Linked DNA regions of Crateriforma conspicua. The protein of the gene in region 2 interacts with the protein of the main gene of each other region in a pairwise test. Links are inferred from orthologs where the notes say so. Each region holds a gene or a part of one and is shown on either strand. Other genes may lie near its edges.

Region 1 (7,964 bases), 890 kb from region 2 along the record:
CGCGGTGGCCGGTTTTGCCGCCATCGGTCCCGCCCAATTGTTTTTCCCTTCCGCCGCCGGTGCCCTTTTCGGTTGGCGTGTGTGGTTCATGCTGGCCGCGTTTTATGCATTGTGCGTGGCGTTGGTCTCCCTGACGACGCGGCCGCGAATCTGCATTCACGGCTTGCTGATCGACGAGGCCTTTCCGGCGGTTTGTCGCGCCGCGCGAACGATGGACGCGGACGTACAAACCGATGCCCGCGGCTTTCAAATCTTCTTTCCGCACCACGGCTTTCGATTCCGGCTGGATTCCCATCCGGGCGTCGACCACGTCAGCGTGATCGCGTTTGAACCCAATGTGACTGTCGGGTTTTGGTTCCAATTTTTGAAAGCCATCCGGGGCGAAGTCGCTCAAACGCCCGTCGTGGCGGGCTCACGTGGCGTTGCGATGGTGGTCGCTGCGGTGCTGATTCTGGGTTTCTTGCTGTATCAAGCGGTTCCAAACCAAGAATTGCTGGTCGAAGGTTTCCGGCATTTTCTTTACCGCGAATAGCGTCGTCTGTTGCACGCTTGCTCTTGTCCGGTGGGCGGCGTGGCAGAAAAGGTCTTTGATTTTGTCGGGCAATTCCCCCCCACGGGACTGTCCGGTTCGTTAGACTGAACGAACGCGAAGGCGAATTGAGGTTACCGATGGACGCATCGAGCGAAAATCTGGGGCACTCAGACGATCCGAGGGGCCAGCGGCGAACAGGTGCAGCGCGGCGTGAATCGCTGACCACCGATTTTTCGCTGCCGAATCAAGCCGAGACGATTTGTGACGAAACGCCACCGGTGCTGGACAGTCCCCGGTACGAAATCTGTGGCCGCATCAATCGTGGCGGCATGGGCATCATCTACCGTGCCCGCGACCTGACCTTATGCCGCGACGTTGTCGTCAAAGTTCTGCGGCAGGACCGGAACGATCAAGCCGGCGGCCTGGAAGATTTCCAAAACGAATCGCAAGTCATCAGTTACCTGTCGCATCCCGGGGTCATTCCGATTTACGACCGCGGACGGTGCAATGACGGTCGCCCCTACCACGTGTTGAAACTGGTCGACGGCAAAACACTGGGCGACGTGTTGCGGCAAAAAACGATGCCACGTTTCCAGTTATTGAACGTCTTCGCCGACATCTGTGAAACGATGGCGTTTGCGCATTCCAAGGGAATCATTCACTTGGACCTGAAGCCGTCCAACGTGATGGTCGGACCGTTTGGCGAAGTCCACGTGATGGACTGGGGACTGGCACACTATCACAGCGATCAGCCGAATCCGCCGGAACTGAGCTGTCTGAGCAACGATTTTGAAAACCGTTCGCGGGTCCGTGGCACTCCGGAATACATGGCGCCCGAACAGGCCGGTGGCGGTCAGGTCGGACCGGCGACCGATGTGTTTGGCTTGGGTGCGATTCTTTGCGAAATCTTGACGGGGCATCCGCCCTACGAAGCGGACCATGTTCGAATCGTGTACCAGATGGCGCTGGACGCATCGCAGGGCCAGATCAAGGATCGTTTGCGGAACTGTGATTGCGATCCGAATTTGCGCCGGTTGGCCATCCGGTGCATGGCTTCGTCATCCGAGGACCGTCCGGCCGACGCGTTGGAGGTGGCTCAAGCGGTGGCGGATTACCACGAGACAGCTTTGGAACAACTGCGAAGCGACATGAATCGCTTTTTCGAATTGTCGCTGGACTTGTTTTGCATCGCTGATTTTCAAGGATTTTTCCAGCGGATCAACGGCAATTTTTCACGCCTTCTTGGCTATGACGACCACGAGCTGAAGACGCGTCCCTTCATCGACTTTGTGCACCCCGAGGACCGTGAAAAAACGCGGGCGCAGATGAGTGTGCTGGATCGTGGAAAGCCCGTCGTCCGATTTCGAAACCGGTATCAACGCCGCGACGGTCGGTACGTCGTGCTGGAGTGGACCGCCAAAGCGATCCGCAGCGAAGGTGTCATCTTTGCCGTCGCGCGCGATGTCACCGAATTGACTTGACGCCGGGCGTTGGGGGGCACGCAAATGTCCGCCGCAATTTCGGGGAATTTAATGGCGACCGGTGTCGCCGGAAACCGAAAGTTGCTCTTGCTGGCTCGTTGCTCGGGCCTAAGATGACAACGCGGGTCGAAGAAACCCGCACCGATTTTGGCCGTCTTTTCGGCAGAGGGATCATTTTTAGGGTTCGCCCTCGTCACCAAAGGCTTGTGCAGTAGCACGCTGAGACGAGCGCGTTTCTCCCAGCGGCTCCATCATGCCGCCGACCGGTCAAAATCATTTTGCCGATGGGAAGGGTTAACGCCCGACTCGTCGGTTTTTTTTTGCGCCGCTAGAATCGCCCCGCCGTTCCCAACGGGGCCCCGCTGCTGCGTGTCTTGGTTTCGCCACCGGCCCCGCCCCGCCATTCTCTTTTCGATAAAGATAACGGGCATGACAGACAAGTCGGTCGCCGAGGAAGTTCAGTCGCTGCGCCAGCAGATTCGACATCACGATCGACTGTACTACGTCGACGCGACGCCGGAAATCAGCGATCTGCAGTACGACCGCCTGCTGAAGCGTTTACAGCAACTGGAACAGGATCACCCCGACCTGCGTGATCGCGATTCGCCCACGATGCGGGTCGGCGATCAACCGGTCGCGCACCTGGACCAGGTCGCCCATCGCGTGCCCATGTTGTCAATCGATAACACGTACAGTCGCGATGAATTGCAAGCCTATTTTGAACGCACCGAAAAATCCCTGGACGGCAAACCGATCCGGTGGGTGATGGAATACAAAATCGATGGCGTCGCGGCGTCGGTGCGATACGAATCGGGACGCATGGTGCTGGCGCTGACCCGTGGCAACGGCGAAGTCGGCGATGACATCACGCACAACATTCGAACGGTTCGCGATCTGCCCCTGATCCTGCACGACAACGGATCGGTACCGGATGTTTTGGAGATTCGCGGCGAAGTCTACATGACCAATGCGGACTTGGCCGATTTGAATGTCCGTCAAGCCGAACGCGGCGAACCGCTATACAAGAACACACGCAACGTGACTGCGGGCACGATCCGATTGCTGGATCCCGCGATCGCCGCCCAGCGAAACCTGCGTTTCTTTGCACACGGCATCGGCGAAGTGTCGGGCATGGACGCGGACAACCACATGGAATTTTTGAAACGGCTCGGGGACTTTGGCATTCCGCCGACACCCGACGTGATGGTGTTCGACCATTGGTCCGACGCGATGAAAGCGGTCGCGGCGTTGGAAGACGAAATGCCAGACCTGCCGTTCGAAGTCGACGGGATCGTTTTTAAAGTCGACGACTTTGCCAACCGCGAAAAACTTGGCATTCGCAGTAAGAGCCCGCGTTGGTTGGTCGCGTACAAGTTTGAACGCTACGAAGCCACCACACGACTGAACCAGATCACGGTCCAAGTCGGCAAAACCGGAACCGTCACACCGGTGGCTCATCTGGATCCGGTGGAAATCGCCGAAACCACCGTCTCCCGCGCTTCGTTGCATAACGCTGATGAAATCGAGCGGCTGGATGTCCGCGAAGGCGACGTCGTTGTGGTTGAAAAAGCCGGCAAGATCATCCCCAAGGTCGTGCGCGTCGAAAAACACCTTCGCACTGACGACTTGAAACCCTACGCCTTTCCCAAGCGATGTCCCGAGTGTGATACCGATCTGGTTCGGGATGAAGGCGGTGTCTACATCCGATGCCCCAACCCAGCGTGCCCCGCGCAGTTGCGTCAAAAGCTGATCTATTTCGGCAGCCGCACGGGCATGGACATTGATGGTCTGGGCGACGAATTGGTCGACGTTCTGCTGGACCGTGGATTGGTCAAAACGTATGGCGACCTTTATCGATTGACTGCTGACCAAGTCGCCGAATTGAATTGGATCCGATTGCGGAAAGGACGCGACGGCAAAGAGATCGAAGTCCAGGTGGGACAGAAGAATGCGGACAGCCTGATCCAAGGGATCGACGCCAGTCGTGATCGTGGTTTGGCACGAGTGCTGGCATCGCTTTCAATCCGTCACGTCGGTCCCAGTGTCGCGCGGATCATCACAGGCAAATACCACACGTTGGATCTGCTTCGCGAAGCATCACAAGAAGACTTGGCCGACATTCACGAGATCGGTGACCGGATCGCCAGCAGTCTGCACGAATTCATCCACAGTGATGTTGGTCGCCAAACGCTGAACGACCTGGCTGCGGCCGGCGTCAAGATGACCGATCCCGAACCGGTGCCCGATGATGACGACCAACGGTGGCTGTCGGGCAAGACCCTGGTCGTCACGGGCACGCTGAAACACTTCAAGCGTGACGAAATCAAAAAGGCGATCACCGAACTTGGGGGACGGGCCAGCGGCAGCGTCAGTAAGAACACGGATTTCCTGGTCGCCGGTGAAAAGGCCGGCAGCAAGCTGGACAAGGCCAAACAATTGGGCGTTCGGGTCGTCGACGAAGACGAATTTCGCGCATGGTTGGCCGACAATCGCATCCATGACGCGTGACCACGACCGGTGGCGGATTTGCTAGGATCTTGCTGCTGCATGGGATCGACATCACGCCGACCCGTTTTGTCGGATTGCCCCCCCAAAGTTGCCCGCAGGACGCGGTCGTCACGGTGACGGGCCAGCACGACACACACGGGACACGGTCGATCCGGCGCGACATCGATCGATCGTGGTCGATGAAGGGATCAATGATCCAGCCTTCCTGCCGGGACACCGAAATGGGATCCACCGATTCGTCATCCGCGACCGACGCGGAAATTGATTTTCAAGCCGCTGATGCCGGAATGGAATTGGCACCAGCGGAAACTTTCGCGTTAAATCTTTTGGAATGGGCGGTCGAGCGGCACGCCAGCGACCTGTTCATCAGCGACGCGGAATCCTGCGTCATTGTTTCGGTCCGTCGAATGGGCCGCATCGAACAAGTTCGCCGGTTTGCACGCAGTTACGGACGACGGCTGCAAGGGTTCCTGCGGGTCGCGGCAAATTGTGACGCCGGCGACGCGATTCGCCCGACTGAAGGACGCGGCGTGGTGCAAACGCCCTGCGGTCGTGAAATCGACTTGCGGCTCAGCACGATGCCCACGCTGTTCGGGACGGATGTCGCGGTGCGCCTGTTCGATCCGGAAAGCGGATGTCGCGACCTCAATCAATTGGGGATGGACGATTGCGACGTCCAGCAACTGCGCGAACTGTTATCGCACCGCGGTGGACTGATCTTGGTGTCCGGTCCGGTCGCCAGCGGCAAGAGCAGCACGATGTATGCTGCGGTGAAGCATTTGAACGACGGTCATCGCAAAATTCATACGCTGGAAGACCCGATCGAACATGCGATCGACGGGGTGATGCAAACGCAGGTCAACGCAAAAGCCTGCTTGGACTTTGCCGATCTATTGACGGTCGTTTTGCGTCACAGCCCCGACGTCATCATGATCGGTGAAATCCGTGACAGCGTGACGGCAACCACCGCGGTCCGCGCCGGTGCCAGTGGCCAATTGGTGCTTGCGACGATCCACGCCAAGAGTGCTGCCGAGGCGATCGATTCGCTGCTGCACTATGACGTCCCGCCAAAGTTCGTTGCCAACGCGCTGGTCGGCGTCATTTGTCAACGACTCGTCCGGCGACTGTGCAAAGAATGCCGAAGCCAGAGGGAAGTTCACGATCCGCTGCCCATCAGCCCCGCAGTCGCCAATCGTTTGGGCGACCAACCGCCGGGACTTTGGACGGCCCAGTCGTGCGACGCCTGTTTCGGTGACGGCTATGAATCGCTGTTTTGCCTGGCGGAAATCATGCGTGTGGAGGACACGATCACGCACTGCATCGAACACCGTGAACCGGCATCCGCGATTCACCAGACGGCCAAAGAGCAGGGCATGCTAAGTCTGGCCGACAATGCCGCCTTGAATATTTATCGCGGCGAAATGACGGCCGATGACGCGATTCGAATCATCAATGACGGCACGCTGGCGGAACTTTCCAGACGCTGTCGCGATTGACCCACCGGTTCATTCAGCGCGGCCGGATCGTCCTTAGGACACTGATTGGCCCAGAATTTCTGCGATCGCTTCGGTCGCGATCTGCAGCGAGCGGGCAGCCATCACAAAATTGGTGTGACCGGACACCTCCGGCTGGATTTCCACGTACAAGTCACACGCACGTCGCAGCCGACGCAGTTTCTTTTTGGCCATCTTCACGTAAGCGGCCGGATCATCGACTTCGTCAACCGGCCCGACGGCCAAGATAAAATCATAGATGTCGCGAACGATGTCCCGCAGATCTTCGTCGTCTTCGGCCTCGTCGCAGTGCTTTAAGAACGTACGGACCATCCACAGGTGCGCGACTTGACGATCAATCGCTTGCACCTGAGCGGTCAGCGTTTCGGATTCGCTCATCTTCGTGATTATCCGCAGCAGCGATCAGCCGGCCGCTTCGTCCGTGATCGCACCCTCGTTGTGCACAACGGCGTCACCCGCCGGTGCCGCGTCGGACGCCGCGTGATCGGCGGCACCGTGACCGTCGGCCGGCTTGGTGGGTGCGTGTCCGTGCGGGGTGTTACGTGCGACGATCACCACGCCGATGAACGTCAACGCCATTCCCACCCACAGCATCGGGCTGATTTTCACGCCTTCGTGCAATCGCAACACCGAAACGATCGCGGTCACGGCCACCGCGCCGCCAAACACGATGGGCATCACCAACAGGGCGTTGCCGCGGCTGGTCATCATTGCGGTGGTCAAACAACACGCGCCAAGTGCGCCCAGCGTGCCCGCCAAGAACCCCCACTTGGCCGTTGCGAAATGGGCCCCCGTGTACGTGAAGCTGTCTCCTTTGACCTTCATCATTGCGATGCCGCCGATGATCGCGATGACCAGATAAGCGATGCCGATGAAGACGTAAGGTTTGAAGGGGGACCAGCCTTCGGGCGGCAACAGCGGTTTGCCGTCGATGCCGCGCGGCGTTGCCGCATTGCCAATGGTCGGTCCGTAACAGCCCCAAAACAACGCGGTGCCGATGGCAAACAGGATGGGAATCAACATTTTGTTCATGAACGCCTCAGTCGGAGGATATTTGATCGGGTCAGGGGCGGAACAGAGTTTGATCGAAAGCGATGCCGTCCGTACCGCGGTGGGTCAGACGTTGAACAGGAAATGACAGATATCGCCGTCCTGCATCACGTAACTTTTGCCTTCCACGCGTAGTTTACCGGCCTGTCGAATTTCTTTTTCACCGCCGTGTTCTTCCAGGTCAGCAAGTGAATAGACTTCGGCGCGAATGAACCCACGCTCGAAATCACTGTGAATCACCCCCGCCGCTTGCGGCGCGGTCGCACCGATGGGTACCGGCCAAGCACGGACTTCCTTTTCGCCGGCGGTGAAGTAACTCTGCAAACCCAGCGTGTGATAGGCAGCTCGGGCGATTTGGTTCAGCGCCGGTTCGGCCAGCCCGACATCGGTCAACATTTCTTCGCGGTCTTCTTCATCCAGTTCCGCGATCTCCGCCTCCAGCTTCGCACACACGCAGGCAACGTCGGCACCGACTTTGTCGGCATGCTGGCGGACTTTGTCGACCAGCGGGTTTTTGCCGTCCAAGTCAGTCTCATCCACGTTCGCGACGAACAGGATGGGTTTGGCCGTCAGCAATCCGAAACTGGAAATCGCGGCGGTTTCGGCTTCATTCAAATTCAGCAATCGCAGCGGCTTGCCCTCGTTCAAATGTTCGCTGCATTTTTCGATCACCGTGACGCGCAGTTTCGCTTCCTTGTCGCCGCTGCGTGCGGTCCGCTGGGCTTTGCCCAACGCGTTTTCCAGCGACTGCAAATCGGCCAGCATCAATTCGGTTTCGATCGTGTCGATGTCGGCCAGCGGATCCACCGACCCGGCGACGTGGGTGACATCGGGGTCTTCGAAACAGCGGACGACCTGCAAAATCGCGTCGACTTCGCG
Region 2 (8,382 bases):
GGAGGCCAACCGCGACGATGACAAGGCGGCGACGACTGACAGAAAAACGACGCGGGCCGTCGTGATATTCATGGGGGTCCCCAAGGCGTGATCGTGCTTTTGCCTCCCAGTGTAGATCAGTCGGCCGGGTTGATTTCGAGCCGGTCGCCGGTCGATGCTCCGCTGCGACAGCGGGTCGTCGCGTCGGCGAATACGTCGGTCAAGCACGGGCAAGACGCCACGGCAATGGGAAACTGGCTTTACACAGGGGGTGGGGATCGGGATAATACGGGGCTTTGAAACCGAAGGCCTTTTCCGCTGTCCGCGGCGGAAAAGGTTTCTTTTTTGTCCGAAAGGAAAGATGGATGCACGAGACCGTTCCCATGACGCGGGAGGGTTACAACCGTTTGAAAGCCGAAATCTCTCGCCTGGAAAACGATGAGCTGCCCGTCATTACCGAAAAGCTGGCTGCCGCCCGCGAGGAAGGCGACCTGAAGGAAAACGCCGAATACCATGCCCAGCGTGAAAACCAGGGCATGCTGATGGCGAAGATCAGCGAGCTGAAAGACAAGGTCGCTCGGGCTTCGATCGTTGATACGTCGCAAATGCCCAAGGACGAGGTCGCTTTCGGCTGCACCGTCACCGTCGAAGACTTGGCCTACGGTGACGAAGAAGAGTTCACTCTGGTCGGCACCGGCGACGAAGATTACGACACGAACAAGATCCTGGTGACCAGCCCGCTGGGCCAAGGACTGATCGGCAAAAAGGTCGGTGACACCGCGGAAGTCGAAGCGCCGGCCGGCATGCTGAAGTTCAAGATTCTGAAGATCAAGTACGAATCCTAAACGGCTGGATATTCTTTCACGGGCGTTTTTGCCGTCCCATCAAAAAGGGCTCCGAGGTCGTCATGACCGCGGAGCCCTTTTGCATTGGACTGGGGGCAGGCGTTTCGATCCGCTGACCGATCCGGTACTAGCGGGCGACAGGTTCGATGTTGGTGGTGATGTCAAAGCCCATGTCGCGGATCATGTCGTAATCGGCTTGCGGCGGTTGCCCCTTGGTCGTCAGGTAATCGCCGACAAACAGGCTGTTGGCCACGTACAGGCCCATCGGCTGCATGTGACGCAGGTGAATTTCGCGGCCACCGGCGATGCGGATTTCGCGATCCGGGTTGACGAACCGGAACATCGCCAACGCTTTCAAGCAATCGTTGGGCGACATCGCTTGGGTGCCTTCCAATGGCGTGCCGTCGATGGCGTTCAGAATGTTCAGCGGAATGGAATGCACGCCCAGCTCTTTCAAGTCGAACGCCATCTGCACGATGTCGTCGTGGGATTCGCCCATCCCGATGATCCCACCGCTGCACATTTCCATTCCCGCGTCGCGAACGTTTTCCAGCGTTTGCTTGCGGTCTTCGTAGGTGTGCGTCGAACAGATGTGACCGTAATAGTTTTCGCTGGTGTTCAGATTGTGGTTGATGCGATCAACACCGGCGGCAAACAAACGATCGGCTTGTTCGCGGTCCAGCAGCCCGAGGCTGGCGCAAATGTCCAAGTCATACTTGGCTTTGATTTCCGGCACGATGGATTCGACCGCGTTCATTTCGCGTTCGTTCGGGCCGCGAGCGGAGATAACCAGGCAATAGGTTTTCGCGCCCCGTTCATGCGCCAGCTTGGCCGCTTCCATCAAGCGATCGCGCTGCAGAATGTTGTACTTGGGAACCGGCGCGTTGCTGACCTTGGACTGGCTGCAGTAGCTGCAGTCTTCCGGGCAGAGTCCGCTTTTCGCGTTCATCAGAAAGTACAGCTGAACGGTACGGCCGAAATGCTTTTGGCGGATCCGGAAACCGGCGGCCATGATCGCCGGGACGTCCAAGTCCGAAGCGTTGATGATCGCCAACGCGTCTTCACGGCTGATTGTTTCGCCGGCCAGCACCGAGGAGGCCAGTGAGTCATAGAAACCGGGTTCCGCCATCGGCTTGGCGTTGATCGCCACGTCGGAATCGGTGGAAACGGGAGGCAGGGTCTCCGGGGTGGCCGCGTCGGTGGTCGACATGATCTATCGGGCTCGCTGAATTCGATGAACAGGATCGGGGACGCCGTCCATGACACGATTTCTGGGGCGCGACCGGACGTTTGGTTCCGCAAAAAGCGGATTCGTATCGGTCGGCCCATCGCATCGGGCGGGCTTTTGCATCTGCGGTGCAGATCGTTCAACATGGTGGCCCTTGGCCGACAATTCAGCAAGAGCGGCCGACCGTCGCGAACCCATTTGTGAACCGTCTACGTTGGATCCCACCGAACCTGATCGAAGTCCCCAAGCGGGGCCCCAAGCGTGGACGTTGCGTCTGGGGTGTCTGGCCGAACTGGCATCGGCATCCGCCCCGGCGTCCGCGTCGGATCGTCCACTGGGCCGCCGCGACCGAGTTTTGGTGCGGACATCGCGGGGCGTGGAGCTGGGGGAACTGGTGTCGCCGGTGAGGTGGAATTTCCTACAAGGGCGTCAAGCCGGTCCCTCGCCCCGAATACTGCGCCGCACCACACCCCAGGACGAATTGCTGATTCGACGCTTGGATCGGCATCGATGCGAAGCGGTGGAGGCCTGTCGCGACGCGATCCGATCGGCGGGGATCGTCGCGACGCTGTTGGACGTCGATCACTTGTTCGACGGCGGGACGCTGTTGCTGCATTTTTTGGGCGACGTTCCCGAGCAGATCGACGCGATCACCGGCGACATCGTGCGACAATATGAAGCAGTGGTTCGCACGGGTGAATTTGCCGAATTGCTGGAAACCGGATGCGGTCCAGGGTGCGGCACCGACGCCGCCAAAGGTTGCGTCGGTTGCGTGTCCTGTGCCGCCCACGCGGCCTGTCGCACGGCCCGCTGAATCGGCGTTGGTGCATGACGCCGATTCGTCAGGGTTTGACGACGAAGTTCACCAGACGTCCGGGCACGGCGATTTTCTTGACGACCGTTTTCCCGTCCACCAGCGATTGGACTTTGTCGTCATTCAACGCGGCTTGGATCATGTCGTCCGGTTTGGCATCGGCGGGGACGTTGATCTTGGTCTTCACCTTGCCGTTCAGCTGGACCGGGATCTCGATGGTTGATTCGCGGATCGCATCTTCGTCCCAGGTCGGCCAGGTGGCATGGGCGATCGAATCATCGTGCCCCAGGCGGTTCCAAAGTTCCTCGGCCAAGTGTGGGGCATAGGGCGACAACAGAACGAGGAACGAATTCATCGCTTCGATCGGTCGTTCGTCTTGGCGGGTGAAGAAGTTGGTGAACTCCATCATCCGTGCGATCGCCGTGTTGAAGCTGAGCCCTTCGGTGTCTTCGGTTACTTTTTTGATCGTTTGGTGAAGGACACGGTTCTGTTCTTCGTTGCAGGGCTGGTCGACTAATTCGGCACACAGTTGATCGTCATCGGATTTCGCATCCACGATCATTCGCCAAACGCGATCCAAGAAGTTTCGCACGCCGCCGACGCCGGACATGTTCCAGGGCTTGGTGGCTTCGAGTGGTCCCATGAACATTTCATACAGGCGCAGCGAGTCGGCACCGTATTCACGCACCACCGCGTCAGGGTTGACGACATTGCCACGACTCTTGGACATCTTGTCGGCTTTGGCGATGACTTCGATGTCGGTGCCTTTGACGAACAACTTGCCTTTGCGTTTTTCCGTCGCATCATCGTCAAGGTCGTGGCCGTCGGTGCTTCGCAACACCAACGTCTTGTCGTCTTCTTTGCCTCGCACCGCTTCGATGCCAACGTCGGCCAGGGGTTTCTGGTGCTGTTGGGCCTGATCTTCGCTCAAGTGAAATTGTGCTTGGCCCAAGATCATGCCTTGGTTGACCAGCCGTCCGAATGGTTCGGCGCAGGTCACGTGTCCGCGATCGTACAGGACCTTGTGCCAGAACCGGGCGTACAACAGGTGCAGCACGGCATGTTCGGCACCGCCCACGTACAGGTCGACGGGCATCCAAGCCTTTTCCAGCTCGGGGTCGATCATGCATTGGTTATTTTTCGGATCGATATACCGCAGGTAATACCAGCAAGATCCCGCCCACTGGGGCATGGTGTTGGTTTCGCGTCGGAAACGTCGTCCGTCCAATTCGACGATCAACCAGTCGTCGTCGGCCTTGGCCAGCGGCGGCTCGGGGCGGCCGTGGGGTTTGAAGTCTTCCAGTTCCGGCAGCGTCACCGGCAAGTCTTCGGCCGGCACGGTGCGTTTGCGGCCGGTCAATTCGCCGGCTTCATCGATTTCATGAAGCACGGGGAACGGTTCGCCCCAGAAACGCTGGCGGCTGAACAACCAATCGCGAAGCTTGTAATTGACCGCGGCACGGCCCAGGTGATCGCCGTCCAGCGATTCGGTCACGGCTTTTTTGACTTGGTCTGTCGTCTGGCCATCAAACGGGCCGCTGTTGATCGCCACGCCGGTGGCCGAAAAACAAGCCTTGCCCGCCAAGATGACTTCGCGCCGGGGATCATCGTCATCAGGCCGTACGACGGGAATCACTGGCAAGTCGAATGCTTGGGCGAAATCAAAGTCGCGTTCATCGTGCGCCGGAACCGCCATGATCGCGCCCGTCCCATAACCAGCTAACACATAGTCGGCGACCCAGATCGGAATCGGTTTTCCGTTGACCGGGTTGATCGCGTGCGATCCGGTGAAGACGCCGGTTTTGTTCTTGTCGCCTTCGGTGCGTTCCCGATCACTTTTGAAGGATGCTTGTTCGCAATACTTTTTGACTTGCGGCGATTGATCTTCGGTGGTCAATCGATCCCGCATCGGATGCTCCGGTGCAACGACCATGTACGTCGCGCCGAACAGGGTGTCGGGCCGAGTCGTGTAGACACGCAGGGCATCGGTGGGATCTGTCGGAAAGCCTGACTTGGCACGTTCGGTTTTCCAAGCGTCAAACTGGTCGGCCGGGCCGATGAAGAAATCGACTTCCGCGCCGGTGCTGCGTCCGATCCAATCCTGTTGCAGTTTCTTGATGCCGACGGGCCAGTCCAAATCGTCCAGGCCGGACAACAAGCGTTCGGAATACGCAGTGATCCGCAACATCCACTGACGCAGCGGGATACGTTTGACCGGATAGCCGCCACGTTCGCTTTTGCCATCGATCACTTCTTCGTTGGCCAATACCGTCCCCAAATCGGGACACCAATTCACTAACGCGTCGTCTTGATAGGCCAGACGATGATCGTCCTGGTACGATTCGATCACCGCATCACCTTGGGCGGCGATTTCCGCCGGGATCGGCAACTCGGAAATCGGGCGACCCTTTTGTTGTTCGTCGTCGAACCAGGTGTCGTACAGGACCAGAAAAATCCACTGGGTCCAGCGGAAATAGTCTTCGTCCGTCGTCGCGACGACCCGATCCCAGTCGTAGCTGAACCCCAGCATCTTCAATTGGCGTGTGAAGTTGTCGATGTTCCGTTGCGTCTGGATCCGCGGGTGTTCGCCGGTGCTGATCGCGTGTTCCTCGGCGGGCAATCCGAACGAATCGAAACCGATCGGGTGCAGCACGCTTTCGCCGCGCAGCCGTGCGAACCGTGAAACAATGTCCGTCGCCGTGTAGCCTTCGGGGTGACCGACATGCAGACCGTCGCCGCTGGGATAGGGGAACATGTCCAGCACGTAGCGTTTGGTCCCGCCGGGCAAACGTGGCGTGGCGAACGTGCGATGGGTCAGCCAGTATTCTTGCCAGCGGGGTTCGATTTCGGCGGGGTTGTAACGCGGCATCGGTATCGCAGTCGAGTCGTCGGGAAACAGGGGATCACGGCGGAGCGTCGGCATTGCCGCCATCGCCCGGGGGCGATGGATTCGGCGGGCTCGGCAACGCCAGGGCATCGCGAGGCGGGATTCTAGGTCAACGTCGTGGAAGCTTCCATGACCGGGCAATCGCCGCCGGGGGACCTACGTTTCACCGCAATCGACGTTGACAGCGGTCCACGGCGGCTGTTATCCCGCGATTGACGACCGGATCCGTCCCTCTTTCAGCGATCCCTTTGTGGCCAAATCGGCGAACCCGCCGGAGACATGTCCGCACAGGCGGTCGTGCCGTTGACCGACGTTTGTGACCGCCCGCCGGATGTGAACGTTCGGCAGCGACGGATCCCCCCACCGACCAACCAGGCTTCATCGCCAGCGTTCTTTTTGCGGGAAAAGAACGCCATCCGTGCCTGCCAAAGGTTTCGCAGCCGCGTGACCTTTGGTGTACGGACGTGCCAGGATCACCGCGCGACGATTACTGGGTCAATCGTCTCGACAATGACCTGCGGCGATGAAGTCACGACGCACCGGGGTGCGCTACGACGTGCCCCGGTGCGGGGATACAATCGCCAGCATGCCGACCAACGATCCCCAGCGCGAAGCCGCGACTGACGACGCAGCGTCTGACGAACAAGTCAACGCCGACGCAGCCACCGACGTCCAAGCCGGAACCGACCCCGAATCCGCGTCGCAGGGTGCCCAAGGCGATCTTGCGGGCGATCCCGCCGATGAAGTCCTGCCGGGCGATGACACGGGGTTGGACGACGCTCCGCCGGTGACCGTCCAGGATGAACGACGACGGCGGCGCCGAAAGAAACAGTTGGCCGTGGCCGTCGCGGTGATCGCGGCGGTGATCGCGGTGGTTGTGTTCTGGGGCGGCGAATCGCTGGATGTGATGCCGGAAACGACGGAGGAAGTTCCCGCGGCCCAGCGCTTTCACGCTCTGGTCGAACAGATTCGTGCCGAAGATCTGCAATCCATCCACGTGACCGAATTCGAGGTCACCGACGCGATGTGTCAACAATTGCGGGGCTTGGACAGTTTGCAACACGTGATCTTTGACCAAGGCAGCATCGGTGACGAAGGCTTGGCGGCGATCGCGTCGTTGCCCAAGTTGCAGCACGTCCGCTTGCGATTGTCGCCGATCACCGACCAAGGCTTGGCGTCGCTGACCGAGTGTTCCGATCTGTGGCTGATCAATCTGCCGCACAGCCGGGTGACGGCCGATGGTGTCGCCCAGCTGGGCAAACTTCCGCGGTTAAGACAGCTGCGTTTGGGAACCGATCGAGCGGGCAATGACATTTGCCGCGCGATCGCCGGTTTGACGTCGCTGCGTGGCATTCACCTGATCGGCATCGGGGTGACCGACGAAGGGATGAAGTTGATGGCGGAAATGCCCTACCTGGAATCGCTGTATTTGGACGATTCCGCGGTGACCGATGTCGGATGGCAATGGCTGTTCGACACCAAGCCACAGTTGCACGTGCACGTCGATCAGCAGCACCACGATCGCGACCCCCACGCCCATCGCCACGACTGATCGGCGGCCGGCCATCGCGTCGAATCCCATTCGCACAGACTTGGATCGACGCGCCCGAACCGTCATGATTGGCGGCATGAATGCGAAAGCCCCCCACGCCGATCGTTTGCGCTCTTTGCGTCAGTCCTTCGAAACGCACCAAATCGATGCGTTGTTGGTGACCGACGAAATCAATGTCGGATACTTGTCCGGGTTTACCGGCGACAGTTCGTACCTGTTGGTCGGAACCGGCGAAGCGACGCTGTTGAGTGACCGACGATACGAAACACAAATCGCCCAGGAGTGTCCTCACTTGGCCGCCGCGGTTCGGCCGCCCTCTCAATCAATGCCGGACTTGCTGGCGGAGGTCTTCGCCGGATCCTGTTACCGTCGCGTCGGCGTCGAATCATCCAGCGTCACGTTGGCCCAGTGGGACGCTTGGCAAGACCGTTTGGCCGATGCCGAGCCGTCGATCCAGTGGGTGCCGACCGCGGGCGTCGTCGAAGCGTTGCGGCAAATCAAAGACGAATTTGAAATTGGTCGGATCCGCCAATCCATCGACATCGCCGAACGAGCGTATGTTTCGGTGACCAGCCGTTTGACGCCTCGGATGACCGAACGCGAAGTCGCCCATGACTTGGAATCCGTGATGCGGACCCTGGGGGCATCGGGGGTCAGTTTTGAACCCATCGTTGGTGCCCAGCCCAGTGGTGCCCTGCCCCATTATCGGCCCGATGCGGTTCCGCTGGGCGATGCCCCGACGCTGTTGATCGACTGGGGGGCTTTTTATCAAGGCTATGCCAGCGACCTGACGCGGACGCTGCATCGTGACGCCGCTAGCGATGCGTTTCGTCGCGCCTACGACGTGGTTTTGGCAGCTCAATTGGCGGCGATCGAACGCATCAGCGATGGCGTCGCTGCCAGCGATGTCGATGCGGCTGCCCGCAATGTGATCGAAGCGGCGGGAATGGGCGACGCTTTCAAACACGGCTTGGGACACGGCATCGGGCTGCAGATCCATGAATCCCCCCGGATGGCGTCGGTCAGCCCGCAGGTGTTGTCCAGCGGGATGGTCGTCACGGTTGAACCCGGCGTCTA

Evidence for each region.
Region 1: the proteins of leuS (region 2) and ligA interact in binary tests that used the Escherichia coli proteins (3 or more experiments, as listed by UniProt). The link is inferred for Crateriforma conspicua from one-to-one orthologs.

What each region holds. Positions count from the first base shown.
Region 1 is NZ_CP036319.1:3,957,340-3,965,303, forward strand. The notes cover bases 1,990-4,981. They hold ligA (NAD-dependent DNA ligase LigA), read left to right. Parts: upstream 1,990-2,442; coding sequence 2,443-4,521; downstream 4,522-4,981. Other genes in these bases: Mal65_RS14595 (protein kinase domain-containing protein), read left to right, coding at 1,990-2,013; Mal65_RS14605 (GspE/PulE family protein), read left to right, coding at 4,701-4,981. In the rest of the region: Mal65_RS14590 (hypothetical protein), read left to right, coding at 1-532; more of Mal65_RS14595, read left to right, coding at 670-1,989; more of Mal65_RS14605, read left to right, coding at 4,982-6,017; Mal65_RS14610 (amidohydrolase), read right to left, coding at 6,051-6,413; Mal65_RS14615 (DMT family transporter), read right to left, coding at 6,438-7,067; redox-regulated ATPase YchF, read right to left, coding at 7,152-7,964. UniProt on the Escherichia coli protein: DNA ligase that catalyzes the formation of phosphodiester linkages between 5'-phosphoryl and 3'-hydroxyl groups in double-stranded DNA using NAD as a coenzyme and as the energy source for the reaction.
Region 2 is NZ_CP036319.1:4,851,886-4,860,267, reverse strand. The notes cover bases 2,695-6,104. They hold leuS (leucine--tRNA ligase), read right to left. Parts: upstream 5,736-6,104; coding sequence 2,895-5,735; downstream 2,695-2,894. Other genes in these bases: Mal65_RS17660 (hypothetical protein), read left to right, coding at 2,695-2,866. Also shown: Mal65_RS17675 (glycoside hydrolase), read right to left, coding at 1-72; transcription elongation factor GreA, read left to right, coding at 345-824; biotin synthase BioB, read right to left, coding at 952-1,953; more of Mal65_RS17660, read left to right, coding at 2,267-2,694; Mal65_RS17650 (leucine-rich repeat domain-containing protein), read left to right, coding at 6,340-7,305; Mal65_RS17645 (M24 family metallopeptidase), read left to right, coding at 7,382-8,382.